DNA from 3 places in the Streptosporangium amethystogenes subsp. fukuiense genome. Region 2 is predicted to be linked to each of the others. Evidence: predicted binding sites of a transcription regulator. Region 2 holds the regulator's gene; each other region holds the start of a gene.
What was found. Region 2 encodes HrcA, which represses chaperone genes, less so after heat shock. Its sites were predicted from a motif close to TTGGCACTCTCNNNNNGAGAGTGCCAA; they were not measured.

Region 1 (9,509 bases), 2.5 Mb from region 2:
TGCGCGGCGGCCCCTTCTCCGACGGGACCTTCTCCACGTCGACCAGGCCGCGCTGCTCGATCCTGACCAGCAGCGCGTAGATGGTGCCCTCGGCGATGTCGGAGAAGCCCTGATCCCGCAGCTGTGCCGTGATCTCGTAGCCGTACGCGGGGCGGCCGGACAGGATCGCCAGGACGATGCCCTCCAGCGTTCCCTTGAGCATCTCCGTCACGAGCTTGCCCATGGGACGCCTCCTTTCAGCTACTTGGTGTTGCTGACTACCAGTACAAAGTAACGCTGACTACCTGTACTTAGCAACACCGAATAGCTGAGGTACGAAGCGAAAGCTTGAGCGTGTGGGTGAGGGGGGCCTGATCGCTGTTCGTGAGCGAGTCCGTCACCCCTTAGGCGAAGACGGGCTCCGTCGGCTCACTGGAGAGTCTGAGCGAGATCCTCGGCCACGCGATCGACGACGGATCCCGCTTCGTCGATGCGGAGCAGGTCGACGCGGCCGCAGCGGGCGGTGGTCTTGTTGAGCCGTCTGTCGTCGGCGGCCTCGACCGGATCGCATCGATCACCGGCTTGAGGAGATCCGGCGGCGACGCACGCGGAGCCGTCTTCTTCCTCGGCTGCTGCCAGGTCGACTCCAACGCCCTGTGCACGGTCGGAGTCGACGGGGGTTACTTCTCGGCCGTGCCGGGTTTCCTGCTGATGGACTCCTGATGGATGTCCGCGTAGGTGCGCGAGTCCTTGATCAGGTCGTCGCAGAAGGTGGCGACATCGTCGCCGATGAGTTCTAGGACTCCCTTGCCGGCCGCGACGCCCTCCTCGAAGAAATCGAGGATCCCTGAGAGCAGGGGCCCGTCAAGCAAGTCGACCGGTCCAACCTTGAAGACGTACCTCTGAATCTCCTTGTAGACGATCTGATAGTCCGGTGGGAGCGCCTTGACTCGCGTCATGTGCGCCCGCCACTGCCTCTTGCCCTCGATGATGTCCTGGATGCCCACGTCAGCCTCCTAACCGGCCCAATTTCTTTGCGACGTTCCTGTTCAACTGCTCGCGCCACCGGTCACGATGGCTCCGGGCCCCTTCTCCGCCGGCCAGCGCCGCGCAGAAGCCCTCGATGTCGTCACCCAGCACCTCGTGAATGCTCTGCCCATCGGAGGCCGTCTCTTCGAGCAGCCCCAGAGCATTGTCGAGAATCGGCATCAGGTTTCGACCTGTGAAGTCCGAGTAGGGAGAAAGATGACCCTTGATCTCTTCCCATGCCGCCCGGTAGTCGGCCGGCAATGCCTCGGCCCGGGCTTCGAATGCCTTCCATTCCCTGGTGAGATCGCTGCCTGTCATGCTCTCCCAGAAGTTCATCTCCCGCCCTCCTTGAGCTTGTCGATCCGTGATGTGATGTACTCCCATTTAGCCCAGAACGTTGCGAGTTCTTCGCGCCCCGCGTCGTTGAGCGCATAGAACTTGCGCGGGGGGCCCAGCCCGGACGGTCGTTTCGTCGCCTGGACGAGCCCGTTCTTCTCCAGCCGCAGCAGGATGGTGTAAACCGTCCCCTCGACGACGTCGGCGAAGCCGAGTTCGTTCAGCCGGCGCGTGATGGCGTACCCGTAGGTCTCCTCGCTGCCGATGATTTCAAGCACGCAGCCCTCAAGGGTGCCCTTCAGCATCTCCGTCAGGTCGTCCATCGTGGTCCTCTTCGATCTCCTGGTACTTTGTACTACCGAGTACCACTACACGGTATCACGGAGTAGTGAACCAATGTCCGGCGAGCGCAGACCGCGGAAGCGATTCGAATCACCGGCCCGCGACCGGATGCTCGACATCGCCATCTGGCCCGGCGGCGTCGGCTCCTTCGTGGACGTCGTGGTCTGGCCGGCCGACCCCAAGCACTTTTCTCCCGCACTTGGTCACCGGTCATCACCGGCTCCACCGTGGCGCCGTCGAGGCCATCGGCGGCCGCCCCGGCCGCGCCTCCACCGAGACCGCACGGCTGCACGTGCTGCTCGATGACAAGATCGCAGACGCCGAAATCCGCGATGCCCGCCGGCGCCGAGATCGGACAGTCCGGCGGTCCTGGATCAATGAGCCACAAGATCAACGCTGCCTGGGGCTTACGACACGTTTCTTACCGCTACTCCTCTTTGGATGACTCGGCGGGAAAGATACAGGTCAGGGCGCGGCGCAGGGTGGTGGCGAAGGATTCGGGGTTGCCGGGTTCGAGCCAGTGCCGCCCCGCCACGCGGATGGCGCCGGTGATCGCGGCGGCCGTGACGGCGGGGAACAGGTCGCGCTGGGGGTCGGTGCCGGTGCGGGCCGCGATCGCCTCGGCGAGCGGGCCCTCCGCCATGCTGAACGCCTTCAGCGCCTCGCCTTCCAACTCGGGCGTTGACATGATCATGCGCAGGCCGGCCTTGTCGGGTTCGGGGTCGGTGTAGAGCTCGATCACGGCCGCGATGACGGCCTGATCGAGTGGTTCGCCGGCGGGCCGGGAGCGCAGCGCCTGCCCCGCGCGCCTGGACTGGTCGGCCTGGAAGGCGCAGATCGCCTCCGCCCTGCTGGAGAAGTAGTTGTTGTAGGTGCGAGGTGAGACGCCCGCGGCCGTGGCGATGTCGTGGACACGCACCAGGGCCAGCCCGCTGGGGCCCTGCTCGATGGCCAGGCGCAGTGCGGCGTGGCTGATCGCCTCTCGGGTGGCCTGGCTGTTGCGTGCCCGGAGGTTCATGGCGTCGTCGTTCATGGGTCAACTCTATCCAACGCTGCGCGCCACGCACTATATGCGTGACGCGCAAGTTGTGGATAGAGTGCGACGGAGCACCTGGCACGCACGCCTGGAGAGTGCCGACCACAAGGTGTGTGCCGGGGCGGCGAGGTCCGTCGGCGGGTTGGCCGCCCGCCGCCAGACCGTCCGTCGCGGGCGCCGTCCCGGACAGCCCCCTACCAAGAGCAGGAGCAGGAATGACTTCGAAGATGATCGCGTTCGACGAGGACGCCCGACGCGCTCTCGAGCGCGGCATGAACCAGCTCGCCGACGCCGTCAAGGTGACCCTGGGTCCCAAGGGCCGCAACGTCGTGCTGGAGAAGAAGTGGGGAGCTCCCACGATCACCAACGACGGCGTGTCCATCGCCAAGGAGATCGAGCTCCAGGACCCGTGGGAGAAGATCGGCGCCGAGCTGGTCAAGGAGGTCGCCAAGAGGACCGACGACGTCGCCGGTGACGGCACCACCACCGCCACCGTGCTCGCCCAGGCACTGGTACGCGAGGGCCTGCGCAACGTCGCCGCCGGCGCCAACCCGATGTCCCTGAAGAAGGGCATCGAGGCCGCCGTCGAGCAGGTCAGCGAGGAGCTCTCCAAGCTCGCCAAGGAAGTGGAGACCAAGGAGCAGATCGCCTCCACCGCCTCCATCTCCGCCGCCGACCCTGAGATCGGCGCGCTCATCGCCGAGGCGATGGACAAGGTCGGCAAGGAAGGCGTCATCACCGTCGAGGAGAGCAACACCTTCGGCCTGGAGCTCGAGCTCACCGAGGGCATGCGCTTCGACAAGGGCTACATCGCCCCGCTCTTCATCACCGACTCCGACCGGCTCGAAGCGGTCCTGGACGATCCATACGTCCTGATCGTGAGCGGCAAGGTCTCCGCCAACAGGGACGTGGTGCCCCTGCTCGACAAGGTCGTGCAGTCCGGCAGGCCACTGCTGGTCATCGCCGAGGACGTCGAGGGCGAGGCCCTGGCCACCTTGATCGTCAACAAGATGAAGGCAGTCTTCCGGTCGGTGGCGGTCAAGGCTCCGGGCTTCGGTGACCGCCGCAGGGCCATGCTGGGCGACATCGCCATCCTGACCGGTGGTCAGGTCATCGCCGAGGAGGTCGGTCTCAAGCTGGAGAACACCACTCTCGACCTGCTGGGCCGGGCCCGCAAGGTTGTGGTGACCAAGGACGAGACCACGATCGTCGACGGCGCGGGTGACGCCGAGGCCATCTCCGGCCGGGTCGGCGAGATCCGCGCCGAGATCGAGCGTACCGACTCCGACTACGACCGCGAGAAGCTCCAGGAGCGCCTGGCCAAGCTCGCCGGTGGCGTGGCCGTCATCAAGACGGGCGCGGCGACCGAGGTCGAGCTCAAGGAACGCAAGCACCGCATCGAGGACGCCGTTCGCAACGCGAAGGCGGCCGTCGAGGAGGGCGTCGTCCCCGGCGGTGGCGTGGCCCTGCTGCAGGCCGGCGCCAAATCCTTCGACAAGCTCGAACTCGTCGGCGACGAGGCCACCGGCGCCGCCATCGTGCGCAAGGCTCTGGAGGAACCGCTCAAGCAGATCGCGGTCAACGCCGGCCTCGAGGGCGGCGTCGTGGTGGAGCGGGTCCGCAACCTGCCCCCGGGGGAGGGCCTCAACGCGGCCACGGGTGAGTACGTCAATCTGTTCGAGGCGGGCATCATCGACCCGGCCAAGGTGACGCGCTCGGCGCTGCGGAACGCCGCCTCCATCGCGGCGCTCTTCCTCACCACCGAGGCCGTCATCGCCGAGAAGCCGGAGAGGACCCCGGCCGCCCCCGCCGGCATGCCCGGCGGGGACATGGACTTCTAGCCCGTCTCTTTCTCGTATCTCCTCACCCGCACGAACACACACGGAGGCTCCTGATGCGTGCCTACGGTGTCACCTACGACACCGGCTTCCTATCTGCCGGAACCACCACCCACGAGCCCTTCGACCCTGACGCGGTACGCCGCGAGATGCAGATCATCCGTGATGAGCTGCACTGCGACGCGGTCCGCATCACCGGAGGAGACCCGGACCGTCTTGAGACCGCCGCACGCCATGCCGCCCGCGCGGGCTTGGAGGTCTGGTATTCGCCGTTCACCAACGGCCTCACCCAAGAGGAGCTGATGACGTTCATCGTCGACGGTGCCGAACGGGCCGAACGCCTACGCCAGGAGGAAACTCCCGTCGTATTCCTCACCGGCTCCGAGATCAGCCTGTTCACCAGTGGATTTCTGCCCGGTGACAGCCTGAAGGAGCGGCTTGGTCTGATGGCCGAGCCCGCGCGGCTGCGCGCCGCACTCCCCGAAGTGCCCGCCCGGGTCAACACCTTCCTCACCCGAGCCGCCGCGGCGGTGCGCGAACGGTTCGGCGGTCCGATCAGCTACGCCTCCCTGCCCTTCGAAGGCGTGGACTGGGCTCCGTTCGACATCGTCGCCACCGACGCCGGATATCGCGACGCGACCACCGCGCACGGTTTCCGTGAGGGCCTGCGTGCGCAGACCTCGCAGAGCAAGCCGTTCGCCGTCACCGAGTTCGGCTGCACCACCCACCGCGGAGCCGCCGAACTGGGCGCACGCGGCGACTCCATCGTCGAATGGGACGAACACGCCCGCCCTCGCCTGATCACAACCGTCATGCGGGACGAAGAAGAACAAGCCGAATACGTGCGCGAACTCCTCGACATCTACGACGAGGAGGGCACGGACACGGTGTTCGTCAACACGTTCGCCCGCCGTGACCTGCCGACGGCCTCCGAGCCCGGACGGGACTTCGACACCGCCAGCTTCGGCATCGTCAAGATCCTGGAGCACGGCCGCACAGGGACGACCTATCCGGGGCTGCCGTGGGAACCCAAAGCCGCCTTCCACACCCTGGCCGAATACGGACGCGCCAGGACGGCCGAGACCGAAAAGAGGACCATGACGTGAACGTGGCATTCCTACTGGGGGCAGCTTTGTCGATTCCTGGGAAGTGAATCCTCGGCGCGCGATGCCACAGACCCGCTCGCGGGAGATCATGTGGCAAGGCCACATTCCACAACCGCACCGTCTGGTAGGTGCCTGAGGCCAGACGTGAGCCGTCCTGGCTGAGGGCCACCGAGTTCACCGGACCGTCGTGCCCGGTCAAACAGCACGTGCGGGCCGGCTGAGCAGGTCGGCCATGCTCGCTCGCGCATCGTCGATCGGGGAGACGGCCCACGCCGCCGCGGCAAGCCGCGCTGAGGTCACCGGATCGCCGGGGAGAGATTGGCTGTAGACGGCTGTCTGGCGGGAATGGCTGTGACCATCGAGACGGCCGTCTATCCGCGATCCGGACCTGGCTTGACGGTGCCGCCCGAGGTCGCTTCGGGCTTGGTATGGAGGACCTCGCGAGCCTGCTCCGCGGCGCGGGTGAGGCTCTCGCCGACGAAGTCGAGGAAGCGAGCGATATTTTCGAGGCGGGTGGCGGCCGGGGTGTCAGGACCGAGGATGCCGACGCCCTGCCGTGCGGTCTCGACGAGCTGGGCGTTGGATCGGGCGCTGGCGATCATCGCCTGGTACCAGAGTTCGTCGTCGACGACGTAGCGCTCGCGGCGGCGTTCGTCGCGTTCCCGGCGCACGAGGTCCTGGCTCTCCAGGAACGCGATCGCCTTGGAAATGGACGCCGGGCTTACCTGGAGGCGCTGGACGAGTTCGGCCGTGGTGAGGCTGCCGGCGTCGGTGGTGTAGAGGCAGCCCAGCACCCGGGACATCATCTTGGGCAGGCCCGATTGCATGAGGACGGTGGTGAACGTCTCTTCGTACTCGCGCACGGCCTCGGCGTCGCGTCCGTAGGGCTGAGAGGGCGCCCCCTGCCCCGGGGGCGCGGCCTGCCTGCGCCGGTGGGTGCGGCGTTCGGTGGCGCGGTGGGCCAGGTCGGCGCGGTAGGCGGAGATCAGCACCGGCAAGGGCGACATCCGCATCGCCGAGGCCGTGCGCGGCACGGTCGTGCTGCGCACCGAGGCCGGCGAGGTGTCGGTCGGCGCCGCCACCGGAGTCTCGGCCTCCCTGGACGCCGGCACCTCCTACGGCCGGATCCGCAACGCGCTCAAGAACACCGAAGGCGCCGCCGCCCAGCTCGACATCCACGCGACCACCGCCTATGGCGACATCGTCGCCCGCAGCCTCTGATCGTGACCCGCAGCGCTATTCGTCGTCCTCGCCCCGGGGCCTTGGCCGTGGACAGGTGCGCGGCACAGGAGACCGGATCGGCCCGTGAGCGGCCCCGGGTCGGTGACCTGGGGCGATGCGATCCGGGAGACCGGACAGAAGTTCACGCGCTGTCCGGTCTCGCCCGAGACTCGCTCGCAGCGGTCGGCCGGCAGATGGCGGAGGCGGCGGGCGGCGGCGAGGGGTACGGTCCCAGGAAGACGGAGATGACGGTCGTCGAGAAGACGCTGTCGGCCCAGTCGTACATCTACCAACCGGTGCGTTTCCGGCGCCCTCGCCACCAACCATCGGCCGTCACCTCGGGGCTGCCGGCCGTCATCGGATGCACCTCCGCCAAGACTCGCCGCAGGATATTGATCCCGGCGCTCCGAGGTCAATCAACCGTGATGACGAGCTTTCCGGGCGCGTTGCCCGCCGCCAGGTCACCCACCGCGATGGAGGCCTCCGCCAGGGAGTACGTGCGCCCGACGGCCGGTCGCACGGCCCCGGCCTCGATGAGGTCGCGCAGCGCGTCCAGGTCGGCGGTGCGGGTCAGCGCGATCGGTGCGTCCAGGCGCTGGCGCGTGAACGGGGTGATCAGCCGGGCGGCCAGCGGCCGGCCGAGCCCGCCGAACCACCGGCCGCCGCCCTCGCCGCCGACGATGACGAGCCGGCCGCGCTCGGTGAGCAGCCCGCGCAGCAGGGCCAGCGGCCGGATGCCCGCGATGTCGATGATCAGATCGTACGTCCCGGTGAGCGGCTCGCGCGTGTAGTCGATGACGGCCTGGGCGCCCAGCGACCGGACGAGGTCGGCCTTGGCTGTGCTGCACACGGCGGTGACGTGGGCGCCGCCGGCGACCGCGAGTTGCGTCGCGAAGCTGCCCACCCCGCCGCCGGCGCCGATGACCAGCACCTTCTCACCGGCGGTGACCTGGCCGACGGTCCGCAACGCGGTCACTCCTGAGGCGGGTACGGCCGCCGCTTCGGTGAAGCTCAGGTTGGCGGGCTTGCGGGCGAGCTTGCCCGGGCGGGCGAGCGCGAACTGCGCGTACGCGCCGGTCGCCGCGCCGTACACCTCGTCGCCGGGGCGAAACGCGGTCACGTTGGCGCCGACGGACTCCACGACGCCGGCCACGTCCATGCCCGGCACGCGGTTGCGGGGCCGGCGCAGGCCGAAGCCGAGGCGGCCGATGAGCGGCAGCCCGGTCATGACGTGCCACACGCCGTAGTCGACGCCGGCCGCGTGCACCCGGATCAGCACATCGCCGGCGCCGGGCGTCGGGATCGGAACCTCGCCGAGGCTCAGCACATGCGGCGGGCCGTACTCGTCCTGGACGATCGCCCTCATGAGGGGTCTCCTTCGGTGTCGGGATACTGGAAGACGTCGTCGAGTCCGACCCGGAACACCCGGGCGATACGGAACGCCATCTCCAGCGAGGGGGAGTAGCGACCCTGTTCGATCGCGATGATGGTCTGGCGGGTGACGCCGACCCGGTCGGCCAGCTCGGCCTGGGTCATCTCGTCGTGCGCGAACCGCAGGGCCCGGATCGCGTTGGTGACCCGCGTCGGTTTCACCACGTCTGGAAGCCGCCCTTGCGGTACGCCATGATCTTGGCAACCGAGCTGAGCACCGCGGACAGCACGAACGCCAGGTAGACGGCGTTGGCGATCCAGAAGTGGCGCAGCTCGGCGATGGCCATGACCAGTGCGGCGAGCGCGCCGATGACGACGATCGACTGCCCGATGCGCTCACCGACCTGGTTGATCTCACGGTCGCGCTCGTCGGTGCGGTCGGCGCCGTGGCCACCCGCGATGGCCATCGCGATGTTGGCCACGATCGCGGCGACGATGGCGCCGCCGATGGTCCACAGCAGGGTTCCCGCGTAGGCGACGTCGGCGAACGGGCCGTCGCCGGCCCGGCCCAGGACCGTCGCCACGTAGATCGTGTACGCGCCGAGGGAGACCAGGATCATCACCCAGGCGCGCTTTTCCTCGAAGGCCATGCCCGCTCCTCATGTAAAACAAAGCTGACATCAATCAATGTAAAACACCCCGGACATCGTGTCAAAATTTATTTACATGCACGGCCGGCGACGCCATGGCGTCCGGCACGGTGCTGCTCCAAGCAGAGCGGGCCGGGTCTGGTCGTCATGGCCAAGCGCCCCGCCTGAGGAGCGGGCGCCGGAATGCGGGGCGCGTTCTTGGGCAGGTCTTTGCTGCCGACGTCAGCCCTGTCCGGACCCCGGCGGGTGTGGAAGTCGTCCAGCGCGGTGAGAGCAGGGGTGACGTAGGCACAGCCGCGCCTGGCCCAGCGCTTCACGTTGCGCGGAGCTCAGACGGTCCGGCCTCGGGGCGATGGCGTACGTGCCGCACCCGAGCCGCTCCACGGTGAGCGGGTCGGAGAGGGTCGGGCGACGCCTGATCACCTCCAGGGCGTCGGCGGCCCGCTGAACGGGCCAGTCCAGTGCCGTGGCGAGGTCGTCTGCGTTGAGCGGCCGGGCGGCGTGCACGAGCGCGGCGATCACCGTCAGCGCGTCGGCCACGGCGGTGTGGGTGAGGTCGCTGTCGTCCATGTGGTCGCTGATGCGGGCGAAGAACCGGCCC
Region 2 (9,509 bases):
CGTGCCGTTCGGCAGGTCGACCTGGGTGACGTCACCGGTGACGACGATCTTCGAGTTGAACCCCAGCCGCGTCAGGAACATCTTCATCTGCTCCGGCGAGGTGTTCTGCGCCTCGTCCAGGATGATGTAGGCGTCGTTGAGGGTGCGGCCCCGCATGTAGGCGAGAGGGGCCACCTCGATCGTGCCCGCGGCCATCAGCCGGGGGATCGACTCAGGATCGAGCATGTCGTGCAGCGCGTCGTAGAGCGGGCGCAGGTAAGGATCGATCTTCTCGTAGAGCGTGCCCGGCAGGAAGCCCAGCCGCTCGCCCGCCTCGACCGCGGGGCGGGTGAGGATGATCCGGTTGACCTTCTTCTCCTGGAGGGCCTTCACGGCCTTCGCCATCGCGAGGTAGGTCTTGCCCGTGCCGGCCGGGCCGATGCCGAAGACGACGGTGAACTTGTCGATCGCGTCGACGTACCGCTTCTGGTTCACGGTCTTCGGGCGGATGGTCCGGCCCCGCGAGGAGATGATGTCCAGCGAGAGCACCTCGGCGGGACGATCGGAGGTCATCCGCAACATGGCGATGCTGCGCTCGACCGCGTCGACCGTGAGCTGCGCGCCTCCGCGGACGAGTTCGGACATCTCCTCGAAGAGTCGCACCACGGTGCTGCTCTCCTCCGGGCTGCCGGTGACGGTGATCTCGTTGCCCCGGACGTGGATGTCGGCGCGGAAGGCGCCCTCGATGACGCGCAACAGCTCATCGCGCGAGCCCAGCAGGCTGACCATCGACTGATCGTCCGGAATCACCACCTTCGCCTGAGTCCGGCTGGAACCCCTGGATCTCGGCGACGTTCTGCTGGAATCGTTTGTCTCGGACATGAGCTGGCCTTACGGCCTGTTCGCCTCCAGATATAGGCGTGGAACTTCAACGCCATCGTATCCGTGATCGCCAGGATCGCGCTTGCCGGTTTTCAGCCGGGCGGCCACTTCAGGCCCCGCCCTCCGATCACGTGTCCGTGCACGTGGAAGACGGTCTGACCGGCCTCGGGTCCGGTGTTGAACACCAGCCGGTAACCCGATTCCGCGACTCCCTCCTGACTGGCGACCGCGTGCGCGGCCTTGAGCACCTCGTCGGCCAGCCCCTGGTCGGCGGCCGCCAGCGCCGCGGCGTCCCGATGGTGCTCCCTGGGGACCACCAGCACATGGGTCGGCGCCTGGGGGTTGACGTCGCGGAAGGCCAGCGTGCGATCGGTCTCATAGACGATCTCCGCGGGGATCTCCCCGGCCACGATCTTGCAGAACAGGCAGTCGGCTTCACTCACCATGCAGGCACCTTACCGCCGAGGACGTTGCGAATCGGTGATGGTTCCCGCCAGCAAACAAAGATCCGCCCGGATATGGTGGTTGTGCAAAACTTCAACCAAGACAGCCTTTGCGCACAGCACCATACGGCCGCCTGGCGAGGACACGACTGGGTCATGCCCCTTAATGAACCGGAAGAGCGTAAACCCTCTGGGAAGGCCGAGCGTCCCACTGATGTGACCACCGAGACCCTCGTGGCAGACAGATCGCTCGGGGCGGCGCCCGTCGGATGGGATGCCGACATGGCCGTTACCGCGCTCTACAGCGCGCACTATCGGTCTCTTGTCCGTCTCGCCGTACTGCTCGTTCGCGACATGGCGACCGCGGAGGAGGTCGTGCAGGACGCGTTCGTCGCCATCCACGGCGCCTGGCGCCGCCTGCGCGACACCGACAAGGCACTGGCCTACCTGCGGCAGTCGGTCGTGAACCGATCACGTTCGGTGCTTCGGCACCGGGCGGTCGTCGAGAAGTACGCGCCCAAGGGCATGCCCGACGCGCCGAGCGCCGAGAACGGGGCGATCGGCGAGTTCGAGCGGTCCGCCGTCATCGAGGCGCTCCGCGGGCTGCCCGCGCGCCAGCGGGAGGCCCTGGTCCTGCGCTACTACGGAGACCTGTCCGAGGCGCAGATCGCCCACGCGATGGGCATCAGCAAAGGCGCGGTCAAGAGCCACACCGCTCGCGGCATGGCCGCCCTACGAACCTCACTGGAGCAACTGTCATGACCGACTCCCCGGATGAGTACGGCGAGCTGCTCCGCCGTGCGCTCAGCGCGGAGGCGAACTCGGTCGTTCCCTCCCCCGACGGGCTGGAGATAATTCGTGCCCGCATCGAGCGACGCGGGTTCCGCTGGCTGACGTGGTGGCGGACCGGGGCCTCCGTCGCCGGTGCGCTCCTGGTCGCGGCGACCATCGTCATGGTGGTCCCCCAGTTCCGCGAACAGGTGATCCCCCAGGTGAGCACCGGCACGGTCAACTTCACCGAGTCCACTCCCCCTCCGGACGGATCAGCCACCTCAAGGCCCCCGGCTCCGCCCCAACCGTCGTCCGGCCCCGCCCAGCTCCCCGCCGTCGGCAGGTCGGAGGCGGGCAGCCCCACGCTCCCGCCGACGCCCACTCCGTCCAGGAGCACCACGCCCAGCACGAGGCCGACCTCCAGGGCGACCCCGGCACCGTCGACTCACAGGCCGACGCCGACGCCCACCTGCCCCACCCCCCTCGACGACCCGCCGGTCGACCCCAGCGGGATCTCCAAGCAGTGCGAGGAGGCCGAGGCGACCCCCACGCCGACGAAGACGAGACCGTCGGCTCCCTCGGAGAGCCCGTGCTCGGCCGACGAGTGCGGGCCGTCGGATGACGCGTCGCCCCCGATGCCGACGGAGGCGAGCATCCCCGCGCCGACCCCGGTCAGCGGCTAGACCCTCCTGTCCGGCCGACCCCGGCGTGCCGAGGATCGGCCGGACGGCCCCTCCCGAGGAGGAGGAGCCGCGACGTGCCGGCGCCGGCCCGGCAGACGGAGGGCACAGGGCTCAGGGCCGCCGGCCAGGGGTCACCAGCGGCCGCTGCGTGTCTGGAGCACCGCCGCCGCGACGACCCCGGCCGTCGAGGTGCGCAGCACCGTCGGCCCGAGCAGCGCCGGTACCGCCTTGGCCTCGCGGAAAACGGCGATCTCCTCCTGCGACACCCCGCCCTCCGGGCCGACCACCACGACGATGTCGCCGCCCGCCGGGAGCGGCAGACCGGACAGCGGGGAGGCGGCCTCCTCGTGCAGCACGACGCCGAGCGCCGCCGCCGACAGCAGGGCGGCGACCCCGGCGGTGGACGCGAGCCCGGTCACCTCGGGCAGGCGGAAGCGACGTGACTGCTTGCCCGCCTCACGCGCCGTGGAGCGCCAGCGGGCCAGCGCCTTGGCCGCCCGCTCGCCCTTCCACTGGGTGACACACCTGGCCGCGGCCCAGGGAACGATCACGTCCACCCCCGCCTCGGTCATCATCTCCACGGCCAGCTCGCCCCGGTCGCCCTTGGGCAGCCCCTGGACCACGACCAGACGCGGAGACGGCACGGGCACCTCGTGACGGCGCAGTACCTGGACCCGGAGCGAATCCCTGCCCGCCTCGATCACCACGCACTCGGCGACGGAGCCCGCCCCGTCCGTCAGGTCGAGCCGCTCCCCGGCCCGCAGCCGCCGTACGGCCGCCGCGTGGCGCCCTTCGGGGCCGCCGAAGACGAACTCCGGCCTGGCCAGGTCGGCGGGTTCGGCCAGGAAGACCGGAACGGTCATGAGCCGTCGGAGCGGGCCGCCCCGGAACGGCCCCTGCCGCCGCGACGTGCGCGGGGACGGTCCGGGTCAGCGGCCATTGAAGGCGTCCCGCAGCCGGGAGAAGAAACTCTGCTGCCCGGGGGCGAACTTGCCGGGCGGGCGCTCCTCGCCGCGGAGCTTGGCGAGCTCCCTCAGCAGCTCCTCCTGTGTCGCGTCGAGACGGGAGGGGGTCTCCACGTTCACGTGGATCAGCAGATCGCCACGGCCGGTCTCGTTCAGGCGCTGCACACCGCGGCCGTAGAGCGGGATCGTCTGCCCCGACTGCGTACCGGGACGGATGTCCAGCTCCTCGGCTCCGTCGAGCGTCTCCATGGTCAGGATGGTGCCGAGCGCGGCCGCGGTCATCGGGATCTGCACCGTGCAGTGCAGGTCGTCGCCGCGCCGCTCGAAGATCTCGTGGGGGCGCTCGACGATCTCCAGGAACAGGTCGCCGGGCGGGCCGCCGCCTGGACCGATCTCGCCCTCTCCGGCGAGCTGGATGTGAGTGCCGTCCTCCACCCCGGCGGGGATGCGGACCTTGATGGTCCGCCGGGTACGGACCCTGCCGTCACCGGAGCACTCCTGGCAGGGGTTGCGGATGATCGACCCGAAGCCGCCACACTGCGGGCAGGGCCGTGAGGTCATGACCTGACCGAGGAAGGAGCGGGTGACCTGGGATACCTCACCCCGGCCATGACACATGTCACAGGTGTCGGGGTGGGTGCCTGCGGCGGCGCCCGACCCCGTGCAGACCTCGCAGACCACCGCGGTGTCGACGACCAGCTCGCGGGTCGTGCCGAAGCCCGACTCGCGCAGGTCGAGCTCGACCCGGATGGTGGCGTTGCGTCCGCGACGGGCACGCGAGCGGGGTCCACGCCCGCCGCCGCCACCGGCCGCGCCGAAGAAGGCGTCCATGATGTCGCTGAACGGGAAGCCGGCACCGAAGCCACCGGCCCCCGCGCCGCCCGAGGCGAACGGGTCGGCCCCCATGTCGTACATCTGCCGCTTGCTGGAGTCGGACAGGACCTCGTAGGCCTGTGTGATCTCCTTGAAGCGCTCCTGAGTCTCGGGGTCGGGGTTGACGTCAGGATGCAGTTCGCGCGCCAGACGTCGGTACGCCTTCTTGATCTCTTCCGCACTGGCGTCACGGCGCACCCCGAGGGTGCCGTAGTAGTCGCTCTTAGCCACTTTTCGTTGACCTCTTATGATGCAGCCAGGATCTGGCTGACGTAGCGTGCCACCGCGCGCACCGCGCCCATCGTGACCGGGTAGTCCATCCGCGTCGGGCCCAGCACACCTAGCCGGGCCAGTTGCTTGTCCCCAGAACCGTATCCGGCGGCGACGATCGACGTGCCCTGGAGTCCGGTGTAGGGGTTCTCCGAGCCGATCCGCACGGTCAGCGCCGACAGGTCGGAGGTCTCACCGAGCAGTCGCATGAGCACGACCTGCTCTTCCAGTGCCTCCAGCACATCGCGGAGCCCGACCGTGAAGTCGGCTCCCGCGAGGTTGGCGGCCCCGGCAAAAACGATCTTCTCATCGTGCCTGTCCACCAGGGACTCCAGCAGCACGGACAGGATCGTGGCCGCGAGCGGCCGATCCTCGGCGGGCAGCCGCTCCGGCAGGTCGGCGACCTTGTCGGGAACGCTGGTGAGCCCGCACCCGTCAAGGGAGGTGTTGAGCATCGCTCGCAGATGGGCCACCCGCTGCTCGTCCACGACGTCGGGCAGCTCGACCACACGCTGCTCCACCCGGCCGGTGTTGGTGATGAGCACGAACATCAGCCGGCGCTCGCTCAGCGGCACCAGCTCGACGTGCCGGACCGTCGAGTTGGTCAGTGTCGGATACTGCACCACGGCGACCTGCCGGGTGAGCTGGGCAAGCAGCCGCACCGTCCGCATGACGACGTCGTCGATGTCCACCGCACCCGCGAGAAAGCTCTCGATGGCCTTGCGCTCCGCGCTCGACAGGGGTTTCACCTGCGAGAGCCGATCAACGAAGAGCCGGTAGCCCTTGTCCGTGGGCACCCGACCGGCGCTGGTGTGAGGCTGGGCGATGTAGCCCTGCTCCTCCAGCACCGCCATGTCGTTACGGATCGTCGCCGGGGACACTCCCAGACTGTGCCGATCCGCGAGAGCCTTCGAACCCACCGGCTCGTTGGTGGACACGTAGTCCTCGACGATGGCGCGAAGCACGGCGAGCTTCCGGTCGTCGACCAACGTGGTCACCTCCCTGCCTGCGTTCAGATGGGAAACACGAGGTCTGGCACTCTGTGTTCCCGAGTGCCAAGTGTACGGCCCCCGTACGGAAGGCGCGATAAGCAAGAGGTGCGGATGATGACGCCAAGCCATTGGCAAGTCAACTGCTATCGCGTTTCAACCGGTTACCGCCACAATTCGTACATGTCCAATGATTTTGGTTCTTTTCCGGGCGACGCCTCCCGCGGCCCCGGTTACGGCTCCCCCCAGCAGCCGTATGGTCAGCAGCCCCACCAGAACGGTCCCTCCTACGGTTACGCACCTCCCGGCTACGGCGCCCCGCAGAGCCCGCCCCCCAGCGGGAAGATCAAGCCCGGTATCGGATGGATCGTCGGGGTGTGGCTGCTCGCCCTGGTCAGCATCATCGTCGGCATCGGCGGCTTCGCAGGTGGCGTGCTGGGCGCGGTCACCAGCGCGGCGCCGACGAAGACGTTCGCCCCCGGCGAAAACACGACGGTCACGCTCGACCCGGCCGACAAGCCCGCCATCTATGTCTCCACCAGTGGACCCACCAATTTCGAGTGCACGCTGACCGGCGGCACCGGCACGCCCAGCCTGCAGAAGCCGCTCGTCCAGCAGACCGTGTCGGGTTCCGACGGCGTCGTCTGGGAGATGGGCCTGCAGATCGGCGTGGAGCAGGCGGGCGACTACCAGGTCAACTGCACCGCCGACCCGGCGGAGGGCACCACGTTCGGCGTGGGCCGGGAACTCGCCGCCGGATCACTGGTCGGCGGGGTGATCGCCCTGTTCGCGGTGCCCGGCATCGGGATCCTGCTGGCCATCGTCGTGACGATCGTCGTACTGGTGAAGCGGAGCAACGCCCGCAAGCGCCGGGCCGCCGCCTCGGCGGGGCAGTGGGGAGCACCGGGGCCCTACGGCAGGTGACCGCGGCGTTTGCTAGCGTCCCACGTGATCCCTTGCGAGAGACGGTGGGCGGTCGGTGATGTACGAGCGTGACGTTCTGGCGGGAGACTGGCGGCGCCCCCGCAGAGGGGAGATCCCCCGGATTCCCGCCGAGCTCGACCTGGTCGTCGAGGACGCCGACGGCGGCTTCTGCGGTGCCGTGGTGGCCTGCGACAAGGAGGCCGTCACCCTGGAGGACCGCTTCGGCCGTCGGCGGGTATTCCCGCTGGAGCCCGCCGCGTTCCTCCTGGAGGGCAGGACGGTGACGCTCGTGCGCCCGGCCGCCGCGCCACGTGGCCCCAGGCGGAGCGCGTCGGGCTCCATCGCGGTGGAGGGCCTGCGGGCCCAGGTGGCCAGGGAGAGCCGGATATACGTCGAGGGTGTGCACGACGCCGCGCTCGTGGAGAAGGTCTGGGGCCACGACCTGAGGGTCGAGGGTGTGGTGGTGGAGTACCTGGAGGGGGTCGATCACCTGCCCGCCATCGTCGAGGAGTTCGGCCCGGGCCCCGGCCGCCGCCTGGGTGTGCTCGTCGACCACCTGGTCCCCGGTTCCAAGGAGAGCCGGATCGCCGCGCGGATCTCCTCTCCGCACGTGCTGATCGTCGGGCACCCGTTCGTGGACGTCTGGCAGGCGGTCAAGCCGCACACGCTCAAGATCTCCTCCTGGCCGTCGGTGCCGCGCGGCGTGCCCTGGAAGGAGGGCGTCATCGCCGCGCTGGGCTGGAAGACGGAACCCGGCGACGCGTGGCGCCGCATCCTCGGATCGGTCACGACATATGCCGACCTGGAGCCCGAGCTGCTCGGTCCGGTCGAAGAGCTGATCGACTTCGTCACGGTTCCCGGCGAGGATGGCTAGGCCGTCAACCCATCAGGAGGGGCCATGAGCGAGAACCTTGGGGATTCACCGGGCGAAGACCGGACGGAGCGCATCGGCGATCCTCCGCCCGGCCACACGACGCCCGGCCACACCATGCCCGGCCAGAGCGCCCCGCCGCCCGGCCAGGGCTACCGGCAGTCGGGCCAGGGCCATCCCACTCCCCCGTACGACCCGAGCGGTTACCGCTACCAGAGCGGCTACCAGGATGGTTACGCCCGGTACGGCGGGTACGGCCCGGTGGGGTACGGCTACCAGGCGCCGCCGGGGACCTACGGCCCGCGGCCCGGCAGCGACGACACCACCATGGCGATGCTCGCCCACCTGCTGGGTCTGCTGACCAGCTTCGTCGGCCCGCTGGTGCTCTACCTCGCCAAGAAGGACGAGTCACCCTACGTGCGGGACCAGGCCGCCGAGGCCCTCAACTTCCAGCTCACGGTGTTGATCGCCTACTTCGTCTGCATGATCCTGGCGTTGGTGCTCATCGGCTTCGTGCTGATGCTCCTCCTCTGGATCGGGTCGATCATCATGATGGTCATCGCCGCGGTGGCGGCCAACCGGGGGGAGAACCACCGCTATCCGATGAGCATCCGCTTCGTCAGCTGACCCGGGCCGGAACTCAGGTGAGGTCGCGGACCAGTGCGTCGGCCAGCAGGCGGCCGCGCAGGGTGAGCACAGCCCGGCCCGCCTTGAACGGTTCCGTCTCCAGCAGTCCGTCGGCCAGCGCGCGGGCGACCACCCGGGGGCGGTCGAGCTCCCCGAGCGGGAACCCCTGGGCGAGCCGCAGCTCCAGCATCAGCCGCTCCACCGCCCTGTCCCCGGACCCCAGCACCTCTCGCGCCTGGGCGGGCGAGGTGCCCGCGGCCAGTCGCCGGGCGTAGGCGGCGGGGTGCTTGACGTTCCACCAGCGGGTACCGCCGACGTGGCTGTGCGCCCCCGGACCGACGCCCCACCAGTCTCCGCCGGTCCAGTAGAGCAGGTTGTGCCGGCATCGCCCGGCCTCGGAGGTCGCCCAGTTGGACACCTCGTACCACTCGAACCCCGCCTCGGCCAGCATGGTGTCGGCGATCAGGTAACGGTCGGCGGCCACGTCGTCGTCGGGCATCGGGAGCTCGCCCCGCCTGATCCTGGCGGCCAGCTTCGTCCCGTCCTCGACGATCAGCGAGTACGCGGAGACATGGTCGGGTCCCGCCTCGATCGCCGCGGCCAGCGAAGCACGCCAGTCGTCGTCGCTCTCCCCTGGCGTGCTGTAGATCAGGTCAAGGTTGACGTGCTCGAACCCCGCCTGCCTCGCCTCCCGTACGGCCCGCGCCGGGCGTCCGGGAGTGTGGCGACGGTCCAGCACCGCGAGCACGTGCTCGCGGGCACTCTGCATCCCGAAGCTCATCCGGTTGAACCCACCCTCGCGAAGCTCCGCCAGGTAGGCGGGGTCCACCGACTCGGGGTTGGCCTCGGTGGTCACCTCGGCGCCGGGAGCGAGCCCGAACTCCTCCTCGATCGCCCCCAGGATCCGTACCAGGTCTCCGGCCGGTAGCAGGGTCGGGGTGCCCCCGCCGAAGAACACGGTCTCGACCGGGAGGCGCGCGGCGCCGAGGTTGGCCCGCGCCCGCCGCACCTCGTCGACGGCGGTGTCCGCGTAGTCCCGCTGCGCGGCGCCGGGACCGAGTTCCGAGGCCGTGTAGGTGTTGAAATCGCAGTAACCGCACCGGGTCACGCAGAAGGGCACGTGGACGTAGAAGCCGAAGGGCCGCTCGCCGAGTCCGGCGAGCGCGCTCTCGGGGAGTTCGCCCGAGGCGGGTACGGGATCCCCGTCGGGAAGTGTGGATGGCACGCCCCAA
Region 3 (9,509 bases), 1.2 Mb from region 2:
GTTTAATGGGGAACAGGTGGGACATCGTGCCGGGCGAGGGTCGTCGGCCGGAGGGCGAAGTGGAGTTCGACGGTGCCAAGCGTCAAGCGTGTCGCGGTTGCGGGAGCCATCGTCCTTTTCGGGATGGCCGGGCTGGTCGGGTGTTCGGCGGAGGCCAACTCGGGCAGCCCGACGAGTACACCCACCTCCGCCCCACCTGATTCCGGCATCAGCCGGCAGGACATCGAGGTCCAGCTCCAACCGGCCCGCGCCAAGGCCGGGCAGAAGGTATGGGTCCTGGCGAACTGCCCGATCCCGCAGGGCGGCCCCGAGCACCGCGGCACCGCGTCTTCCCGGATCTTCCGCACCCCGGTGACCCTCGACCCGATCCTCGCGACGCCCACGCCGGCCCCGGCGAGCACCGCCAGCCCGACGCCGCGCCCGTGGGTCCGCGGTCAGGCCACCGTCGCCGACGGCGTGGCCGCCGGTGTCTACGAGGTCAACGCCAGGTGCGAGGGGACCAACGACACGGGCAAGACCAACCTCAGGATCGTGGCCGACACCGAGCCGAGCTCCAGCCCGACGTCCAAGCCCACCTCCAAGCCGACCAGGACGATCATCAGCACCGAGGCGCCGGGCACGGGCGGCGGCGGCACCGCGGCGGGAGGCCCCGCCGACTCGGGCGGGCCGATCGGCACGACGGGCGTCCTGCTCGCCCTCGCCCTGGCGGGCGGCATCGGCATCGCGGTCGTGCGTCGCCGCCGCTCATAGTCCCCGATGGCCGATTCCACCCGCTGGTCCAGGATCGTCCTGGCCGGAGTCGTCACCGGCGCCGTCATGGTCGCGCTCAACAGCAGGGGCGGCGGCGAGGAGAAGCCGCCGGCCCGGGCCTCGGTCGTGCCCAGCCGCATCGACATCCCGTCCCTGGGCATCAAGGCGCCCCTGATGAAGCTCGGCGTGCAGGACGGCCGGATCGAACTGCCGCCGTACGAGAAGCCGGACAGCGCGGGCTGGGTCAAGGACAGCGCGGTCCCCGGGGACGAGGGTTCCGCGGTGATCCTCGGGCACGTGGACACCAAGACCGCGCCCGCCGTCTTCTACAGGCTCAAGGAGATGCGGGAGGGACAGGTCATCAAGGTGGTGCGCAGCGACGGCAAGGTCGCCCAGTACCGGGTGGACACGATCGAGCAGATCAGCAAGAGCCGGTTCCCCGCCGACAAGGTCTACCTTGAGGACGGCCTGCGGCTCATCACCTGCGGCGGGACCTTCGACTGGGACAACCACGAGTACCGCGACAACCTCATCGTCTACGCCACCCTGGTCAAGACCTGAGCCCACCCGCCCGAGGCCCGTGCGGGGAGTGGCGGGCGGGCTCCCGCCCGCGTTCCCCCGCGCCCCACCGGGGTGGCGCTCCTGAGCCCTCCCCGGAAGGACTAGGCTAACTGTTCGTGCTGGTCCTGGCCTTTGACACCGCAACCCCCGCCGTCACAGCAGCGCTGCACGACGGTGCGAGGGTCCTCGCCGAGTCGACGACGGTAGACGCGCGCCGCCACGGCGAGCTGCTCGTACCCACGATCGAGACGGTCCTGAGCGAGGCCGGAGCCTCGCTCCGCGACGTCACCGCGGTCGTCGCGGGCTCCGGCCCCGGCCCCTACACCGGGCTCCGGGTCGGCCTGATGACCGCCCAGGCCCTCGCGACGTCACTGGGCGTCCCGGCGTACGGCGTGTGCACGCTCGACGCGCTCGCCTACGGCAGCGGGCTGACCGAGCCGTTCCTGGTGGCCACCGACGCCCGGCGCAAGGAGGTGTTCTGGGGGCACTACCAGGAGATGCGCACCCGGCTGTCCGGCCCCGCGGTGGACCGCCCCCAGGACCTGCCGGGGGAGCTCCCGCTGGTCGGCGCGGGCGCGCGGATGTACGCCGAGGTCGTCGGGGCCTCCCGGCTGCTGGACGCGCCGGAGTATCCCCACGCGGGCGCGCTGGCGGCGCTGGCCGCCGAGCAGCTCGGCGAGCCGGACGTCGACACGGTCGTCGAGAGCGGCACCCACCCCGTGCTCGGCCTGCCCCACCCGATCTACCTGCGCCGTCCCGACGCCCGGGTGCCCTCGGCGCCCAAGAAGGTCTCCGCATGACGACGGCGCTCCGTCAGATGACCTTCGACGACCTGCCCGCGGTCATGGAGATCGAGCGCAGGACCTTTCCCGCCGACGCCTGGAGCGAGGGCATGCTCCGCGGCGAACTGGACGACCAGCCGAGGACCAGGCACTACGTGGTGGCCCTGGCCGAGGAGGCGATCGTCGGCTACGCGGGCCTCGCCGCGGCGGGGGACCAGGCCGACGTGCAGACCATCGCGGTCCTGGCCGAGTGGCGCCGGAGCGGCATCGGCGGCGCCCTGCTGACCGAGTTGCTGACCGAGGCCGAGCGCAGGGGCGCGGTCTCGGTCTTCCTTGAGGTGCGCGCCGACAACCCGGGCGCGCAGGCGGTCTACGACAGGTTCGGGTTCGAGCGGATCGGCATGCGCCTCCGCTACTACGAGGACGGCACCGACGCGATCATGATGAGAAAGGATCTCCATGCGTGACGAACCGGTGGTCCTGGGCATCGAGACCTCCTGTGACGAGACGGGGGTGGGAATCGTCCGGGGGCACACCATGCTGGCCAACGCCATCGCCTCCAGCGTCGAGCAGCACGCCCGTTTCGGCGGGGTGGTGCCCGAGGTCGCCTCCAGGGCGCACCTGGAGGCGATGGCCCCGACCGTCGAGCGGGCACTGGAACGGGCGGGCCTGCGCCTCGCGGACATCGACGCGATCGCGGTCACCGCCGGGCCGGGGCTGTCCGGTGCGCTGCTCGTCGGCGTCGCCGCCGCCAAGGCGTACTCGCTGGGTCTGGGCGTCCCGCTGTACGGCGTCAACCACCTGGCGGCCCACGTCGCGGTGGATCAGCTGGAGCACGGAGCCCTGCCCAAGCCGTGTATCGCCATGCTGGTCTCCGGTGGGCACTCGTCCCTGCTGCTGGTGCCCGACGTGGCGAGGGAGGTCGTCTCGCTGGGGTCCACCGTGGACGACGCCGCCGGCGAGGCGTTCGACAAGGTGGCCAGGGTGCTCGGCCTGCCCTTCCCCGGCGGGCCGCACATCGACAGGGTGGCCCGCGACGGCTCCGGCGCGGCCATCGCGTTCCCGCGCGGCAAGTACGACGACGGGACGCTCGACTTCTCCTTCTCCGGCCTGAAGACCGCCGTGGCCCGGTGGGTGGAGGCCAGGGAGAAGACGGGCGAGTCGATCCACGTGCCCGACGTGGCGGCGTCCTTCCAGGAGGCCGTCGTCGACGTGCTGACCCGCAAGGCCCTGCGGGCGTGTGCCGAGTACGGCGTCGGTGACCTGCTGATCGGTGGCGGGGTGGCGGCCAACTCCCGGCTGAGGGCGATGGCGCAGGAGCGCTGCGAGGCGGCCGGGGTCCGGCTCCGGGTCCCCAGTCCCGGGCTGTGCACGGACAACGGTGCCATGGTGGCGGCGCTGGGCTCCGATCTGGTGGCGGCAGGTGTCGAGCCGTCTCCGCTGGACATCCCCGCCGACTCCTCGCTGCCCGTCACCACGGTTCACGTGTGACGGGCTCACGGCTGTCGAGGTGCCCTTCGAGGCGCTGTCCCGGGCCGCCGCGCCCCCGTGGGCGGCGGCTGTACGGGGGGCCCTTCGAGGCGCTGTCGCACCGCTCCTACGCGGAGTGCAGAGCCAGCACCGGGTAGTCGGTGTAGCCGCGGTGGTCGCCGCCGAAGGCCGAGCTGAAATCGGCCTGGTTGAGCTCGGCGCCGAGACGGAGGCGGACCGGCAGGTCGGGATTGGCCAGGAACGACGCGCCCAGCGAGACCAGGTCGGCGCCTCGCTCCAGGGAGTGCGAGACCCTGGCGGCCGGGTCGCCTATCGACGCGTCGTTGACGATGAGGGCGTTCGGCCAGGACTTGCGGATCTCCAGGCCGAGGTCGTCCGAACCGTCCACCTTCAGGTGCAGGTAGGCCAGGTCGAGATCGGCGAGCTCGGAGACCAGCGCCGGGTAGACCTCGTGCCGGTCCTCCTCGACCAGGTCACCCGCCCCGTTGCCGGGCGAGAGCCGGATGCCGACCCGGGACGGGCCGATCCGGTCGGCGGCCGCCCGCGCGGTCTCCACGGCGAAGCGGATCCTGTTGTCCACCGAGCCGCCGAAGCGGTCCTCGCGCAGGTTGGCGTTCTGCGACAGGAACTGATGGATGAGATAGCCGTTGGCGCCGTGCAGTTCGACCCCGTCGAAGCCCGCGTCCATGGCGCGGGCGGCGGCGTCCGCGAAGTCCTGGATGGTCGTCTCCGCCTCGGCGGTGGTCAGCTCCCGGGGGGTGGGGTGGTCCTGCAGGCCGCTGGGCGTGAAGATCTGCCCCGCAGGTCGTACGGCGGACGGCCCGACGGGCAGCGCGCCGGTGTTGTCGGGATGGCCGATCCGGCCGGAGTGCATGATCTGGGCGAAGATCCTGCCGCCCGCCGCGTGGACGGCGTCGGTGACCTCCCGCCATCCCGCCACCTGTTCGTCGGTGTGCAGTCCCGGGGTGTCCATGTACCCCTTTCCGGCCTGGCTGGGTTGCACCCCCTCGGTGATGATCAGGCCCGCGGAGGCTCGCTGGGCGTAGTAGAGGGCGGTCAGCGACGAGGGGATCCCGTCGAGGTAGGACCGCGAGCGGGTCATGGGTGCCATGACCAGGCGGTTAGGCAACTGGAGGCCGGCCAGCGTGAACGGTGAGAACGGCATGACGATCCCTTTCTTGGCTGGCCAACTTGGCTAGCCAATAAGCAGTTCTACAACTTGGTCGGCCAACATGCAAGCGATAGTCTCGGAGAGGACGGAAGGACCTGAACATGGCGGAGCCGCTGTTCGACGAGAGGTGCGAAGCGACCAGGGAGTGCGGTGAGTACGACGCCGACCTCAACTGCCTGATGGCCTACGCCGCCCGGGGGCACCGGGTCCTGCTCGCCAGCCTCCTCGGGGAGATCGATCTCTACCCCGGCCAGGAGCGCGTGCTGGGCGCCCTGTGGGACAACGGCCCCCAGTCGCAGAACGCGCTGGCGAAGATCGTCGGCATCGACGTGTCCACCATGACCAAGACCCTGCAGCGCCTGGAGCGCAGCGGCTTCGTCAGCCGCAGGCCCGACCCGGCCAACCGGCGGATCAGCATCGTCGAGATCACCCCCAGGGGGCACACGCTCCGCCCCGAGGTGGACCGGGTCCTCGCCGAGATGCACCGCCGGATGACCCGAGGGCTGACGGAGGAGCAGACGAAGGAGCTGACCTCCCTGCTCGGCGTGGTCAGGGGCAACCTGTGCCGCGAGGCGGGTGTGCGGGACCCGGCCGGGGACCAGGCCCTCGACGCCGCTCGGACCGGCTGACGGCACCCGTACCGGATCGGCGAGGAGCGGATCCTGGCCGGGGCGCTCCGGTCAGTCCCTGGTGGGGCGGAGCAGTGCCTCGGCCAGGGCCAGCATGGTCTCCTCCAGGGCGCCCAGCCGGCGGGTGAGGTCCGCGTGCGCGGGCTCCACGGTCTCGTTCAGGGCGTCGGAGAGCTGGTCGCGGTCGGGCTGGGCGCGGAGCATCTCGGCCAGCGGTGTCAGCGCGGCCTCGGCCCGGATGACGCGCTCGTCCAGGGAGTCGAAGCGCTCGCGCTGCTCGTCGGTCTGGGCGCCGATGAGCGCGCTGACGCCGGTACCGACGCCGAGGACGGAGGGCAGCGCCTCAAGGCGCTCGTCCAGGCTCTCCAGACGCTCGCCGGACTTCTCCGCGCGGCCGTCCAGGGTGGACAGGCGGGAGTCGATGACGTCCATCCGGCCGGTGAGGCGGCCCTCGATGTCGTCGAGACGCTCGTCGAGGGTGTCGAAACGGCCGCCTGCCGCCATGCGATGGCCGGTCAGCCGGTCGACGCGGCTCTCCACGGCGGCGGCGCGCTCGTCGATCCTGGGCACCACCAGATCGACCCCGGCCCCCACCCGCTCGACCCTGCCGTTGACCTGTTCGACGGCGGCGAGCACCCGGTCGGCGGCCGTGCCGACCGCCTGCTGGACGCTCGCGGACAGGCTGAGCATCCCCGCCTCGATGCGCCCGGCACGCTGGGAGAGGTCGGCCAGCGCCCTGTCCAGGCGGCCGAACCGGTGCGCCGCGATGCCCATGTCGGCCTGGAGCCGGCCGAGGTGCTCGGCCAGCTGCCGCACCTGCTCGTCGATGCCCTGGGTGCCGTCGGAGATCGCCCGGAGGCGGGTGAGCGCCTCGTCCACGCTCTCGCCCACGGTGCCCAGATCGGTCCACAGGCTCGGCAGCTCGCCGAGGGGGGTGACCCGGTCGCGGACGGCGTCGACCCGCCTGCCGAAGGACTCGACCCGCTCGCCGACGGCGTCGACGTGGTCGCGGACCGCCTCGACGTGCTGGGCCAGGCCCTCGGCCCAGGAGGGCGGGCGGGCGGCGATGTCGTCCAGGCGCCCGTTGACGGATTCGAGCGTGCCGTTCAGCCCGCCGATCTCACGCTCCCTGACCTCGCGCAGCAGCCACTCCATGCCCTCCAGGCGCTGCCGGATCTCGTCGAGCACGGCGCCCTGGGTCCGCTGCTCGTAGACGTGGTCCTGAGCCGCCCGGGCGAGGAGCTCGCGCATCCGGTCGGAGATGGCGGTCTGACTGCCCGTCTGGAGCAGGGTGTGGTCAGAGTGATCCACCGAGAGCTCCTTCGCTCGCCGACGCTCAGCCGCGCGGTTGGATTGGGTCGGTTCTGCCGATGAACGGGATGAAATCGGAGGCGAGAGAGAACTCCCGCCCGGCAACCTTAGCCTCTGGATCAAGGTTTTCCGGGGGCGAGATTAAAAGACAGGAATTGTCTGTTTGCTGGAATAATCAACCATTTTGGCTGGTCAGCTGGGGCTGCATATGAAAGCAAATGGCCTGTCACCTATTCGGGTGAGAATGACCGTCGCGGATTCGCTCCCGGGCAGCCGGAGATCTTTCCTGAGACGGTCGACGTCCACCGCGGAGCCACGTTTCTTGATCGTCACATTGCCGGCCCCGCGCTCGCGGAGCGCCGCCCGCAGCCGCTTGAGCGAGAACGGCAGCGTCTCGTGGACCTCGTACCGTGACGCCCACGGCGTCGGCGCCGCGACGTCGCCGGTGATGTAGGCGATCTGCGGGTCGAGCAGGCGCCCGCCGACCGACGCGGCGATCTCGGCGACCAGGTGGGCGCGGATCGCCGCGCCGTCAGGCTCGTAGATGTACCGGCCCGCCGGGCCGGTACCGGGGTCGCCGAGGGTGGGGTCGGGCGTCATCGTGACGCCCGACGGCAGGATCGTGGCCCTGCGCGCCGTCTCGCCCGCCAGCGTGCCGCACCAGATCACGGCCTCCTTGACGTCGCCCCGGTAGGAGACCCACTCGGCCTCCGCGCCGGCGGGGACGAACTCGTAGGGGATCCCGGGGGCGACCTTCAGGCAGGCGGCCCCGGCCCTGGCCACCATCTCCAGTACGGCGGGCCAGGCGGGCGAGTAGGCCATCGGGTCGAAGGTCCTGCCCCGCGCCGTACGGCGCGCGGGGTCGGCGAACAGGACGTCGAAGGCGGCCGGGTCCAGGGCGGAGGCGTCGGCGGCGCGGACCGAGACCCGGTCGCCGAAGCCCAGGGCGTCGGCGTTGGCCGCCGCGATCGCGGCGGTGAGCGGATCGGCGTCGACCGCCTCGACGACGCATCCGGCCCTGGCCAGGGCGAGGAGGTCTCCGCCGATACCGCAGCAGACGTCGGCGACCCGGGAACCCGCGGGGACGCGCCGCGCCCGGTGGTCGGCCACCTCGCGGCGGGTGGCCTGCTCCAGGCCGGGCCGGGTGAAGTACATGAGATCGGCGTCGGCGCCGAACTTCTCCCTCGCGCGCAGCCGGAGTTCGGCCTGGGTGAGCGCCGCCGAGGTCAGGTCCGCGTCGTAGATCTTTCTTAACCTTGTCACCGCCGCCACCGGGTCGTCGCCGATGGTCTCGGCCGCCGCGCCCAGCGCCTCCTGGCCGCGCGGGGTCAGGAGTTCGCGGAATGCGTCGAGATTCACACCACCCGACGCTACCGCCTCCACCGTGGGGCTTCGCGAAGGGCTTCCACCTGGTTTGACGTTCGCCCGAAGCGCAGACGGGCGCTCCGTGTTGACTGTCAAGCCCTCCTTGCATACTGTTCCGTATTGGCACTCTCCCGGTGAGAGTGCCAAATACATGCGACGAGGCAGGTCTGACACCCGCGACGGCAGACCGCTGGTCGCCTCTTCTAGATCATTCAAATCTGAAGGGGAGGTCCGACGTGACGACCGCCACCAAGGTTCCCGTTAAGCCGCTTGGCGACCGCATTGTGGTCCAGCCGCTTGAGGCCGAGCAGACCACCGCTTCCGGTCTGGTCATCCCGGACACCGCCAAGGAGAAGCCGCAGGAGGGCAAGGTCCTCGCGGTGGGTCCGGGCAACTGGGACGACGAGGGCGAGAAGCGGATTCCGCTCGACGTCAAGGAGGGCGACGTGGTCCTCTACAGCAAGTACGGCGGCACCGAGGTGAAGTACAACGGCGAGGAGTACCTCGTGCTCTCCGCCCGTGACGTGCTCGCCATCATCGAGAAGTAGTTCTCGCTTCACAAAGATGACGTATCGAGCCCCGGGTCGCGAGAGCGCCCGGGGCTTTGATGCGCCGACGTACTTATAGAGAGGACTGTCATGCCGAAGATCCTGTCGTTCGAGGAGGACGCACGCCGAGCTCTCGAGCGCGGCGTGAACGCTCTCGCGGACGCGGTCAAGGTGACGCTGGGCCCGCGTGGCCGCAATGTCGTCATCGACAAGAAGTTCGGTGCGCCGACCATCACCAACGACGGTGTCACCATCGCCCGCGAGGTCGAGCTGGAGGCGCCGTACGAGAACCTTGGCGCGCAGCTGGCCAAGGAAGTGGCGACCAAGACCAACGACGTCGCCGGTGACGGCACCACCACCGCGACCGTCCTGGCCCAGGCCATGGTCCGCGAGGGCCTGCGCAACGTGGCCGCCGGAGCCCAGCCGCTCTCCCTCAAGCGCGGCATCGACGTCGCGGCCAAGACCGTCAGCGACAGGCTGATCGAGTCGGCGCGCCCGGTCGAGGACAAGAAGGAGATCGCGAATGTGGCGACGATCTCCGCGCAGGACGCCAAGATCGGTGAGCTGATCGCCGAGGCGTTCGACAAGGTGGGCAAGGACGGTGTCATCACCGTCGAAGAGTCCAACAGCATGGGCCTGGAGCTCGAGTTCACCGAGGGCCTCCAGTTCGACAAGGGCTACCTGTCGCCCTACATGGTGACCGACCAGGAGCGCATGGAGGCGGTCCTGGAGGACCCCTACATCCTGATCACCCAGAACAAGATCTCCTCTGTCGCCGACTTCCTGCCGCTGCTGGAGAAGATCGCGCAGACGAAGAAGGCCCTGCTGGTCATCGCCGAGGACGTCGAGGGCGAGGCCCTCGCGGTGCTCGTCACGAACAAGATCCGTGGCACCTTCACCT

Region 1: groL (chaperonin GroEL) is a predicted target of HrcA. The motif match lies at 2,798-2,824, and genes of this name have one in related genera.
Region 3: groES (co-chaperone GroES) is a predicted target of HrcA. The motif match lies at 8,181-8,207, and genes of this name have one in related genera.

Annotation. Positions count from the first base shown of each region.
Region 1 covers NZ_JBHTEE010000001.1:2,203,878-2,213,386, reverse strand. The annotation lists gene ACFQVD_RS09615 (PadR family transcriptional regulator) at 1-223, opposite strand, end outside; gene ACFQVD_RS09610 (DUF1048 domain-containing protein) at 660-986, opposite strand; gene ACFQVD_RS09605 (DUF1048 domain-containing protein) at 988-1,344, opposite strand; gene ACFQVD_RS09600 (PadR family transcriptional regulator) at 1,341-1,667, opposite strand; gene ACFQVD_RS09595 (TetR/AcrR family transcriptional regulator) at 2,114-2,719, opposite strand; gene groL (chaperonin GroEL) at 2,938-4,563, shown strand; gene ACFQVD_RS09585 (hypothetical protein) at 4,617-5,666, shown strand; partial or broken gene ACFQVD_RS09580 (GbsR/MarR family transcriptional regulator) at 6,038-6,649, opposite strand; partial or broken gene ACFQVD_RS09575 (hypothetical protein) at 6,645-6,887, shown strand; gene ACFQVD_RS09570 (NAD(P)-dependent alcohol dehydrogenase) at 7,300-8,253, opposite strand; gene ACFQVD_RS09565 (helix-turn-helix transcriptional regulator) at 8,250-8,483, opposite strand; gene ACFQVD_RS09560 (hypothetical protein) at 8,477-8,908, opposite strand; gene ACFQVD_RS09555 (GbsR/MarR family transcriptional regulator) at 9,131-9,509, opposite strand, start outside.
Region 2 covers NZ_JBHTEE010000001.1:4,724,880-4,734,388, forward strand. The annotation lists gene ACFQVD_RS20060 (PhoH family protein) at 1-861, opposite strand, end outside; gene ACFQVD_RS20065 (histidine triad nucleotide-binding protein) at 954-1,304, opposite strand; gene ACFQVD_RS20070 (SigE family RNA polymerase sigma factor) at 1,587-2,066, shown strand; gene ACFQVD_RS20075 (hypothetical protein) at 2,063-2,758, shown strand; gene ACFQVD_RS20080 (16S rRNA (uracil(1498)-N(3))-methyltransferase) at 2,890-3,621, opposite strand; gene dnaJ (molecular chaperone DnaJ) at 3,688-4,827, opposite strand; gene hrcA (heat-inducible transcriptional repressor HrcA) at 4,842-5,855, opposite strand; gene ACFQVD_RS20095 (hypothetical protein) at 6,039-6,779, shown strand; gene ACFQVD_RS20100 (DUF3097 domain-containing protein) at 6,838-7,653, shown strand; gene ACFQVD_RS20105 (DUF4870 domain-containing protein) at 7,678-8,277, shown strand; gene hemW (radical SAM family heme chaperone HemW) at 8,291-9,502, opposite strand.
Region 3 covers NZ_JBHTEE010000001.1:5,947,024-5,956,532, reverse strand. The annotation lists gene ACFQVD_RS25410 (hypothetical protein) at 73-750, shown strand; gene ACFQVD_RS25405 (class F sortase) at 757-1,311, shown strand; gene tsaB (tRNA (adenosine(37)-N6)-threonylcarbamoyltransferase complex dimerization subunit type 1 TsaB) at 1,428-2,111, shown strand; gene rimI (ribosomal protein S18-alanine N-acetyltransferase) at 2,108-2,560, shown strand; gene tsaD (tRNA (adenosine(37)-N6)-threonylcarbamoyltransferase complex transferase subunit TsaD) at 2,553-3,584, shown strand; gene ACFQVD_RS25385 (alkene reductase) at 3,691-4,749, opposite strand; gene ACFQVD_RS25380 (MarR family winged helix-turn-helix transcriptional regulator) at 4,857-5,384, shown strand; gene ACFQVD_RS25375 (hypothetical protein) at 5,436-6,695, opposite strand; gene ACFQVD_RS25370 (class I SAM-dependent methyltransferase) at 6,888-8,054, opposite strand; gene groES (co-chaperone GroES) at 8,297-8,608, shown strand; gene groL (chaperonin GroEL) at 8,699-9,509, shown strand, end outside.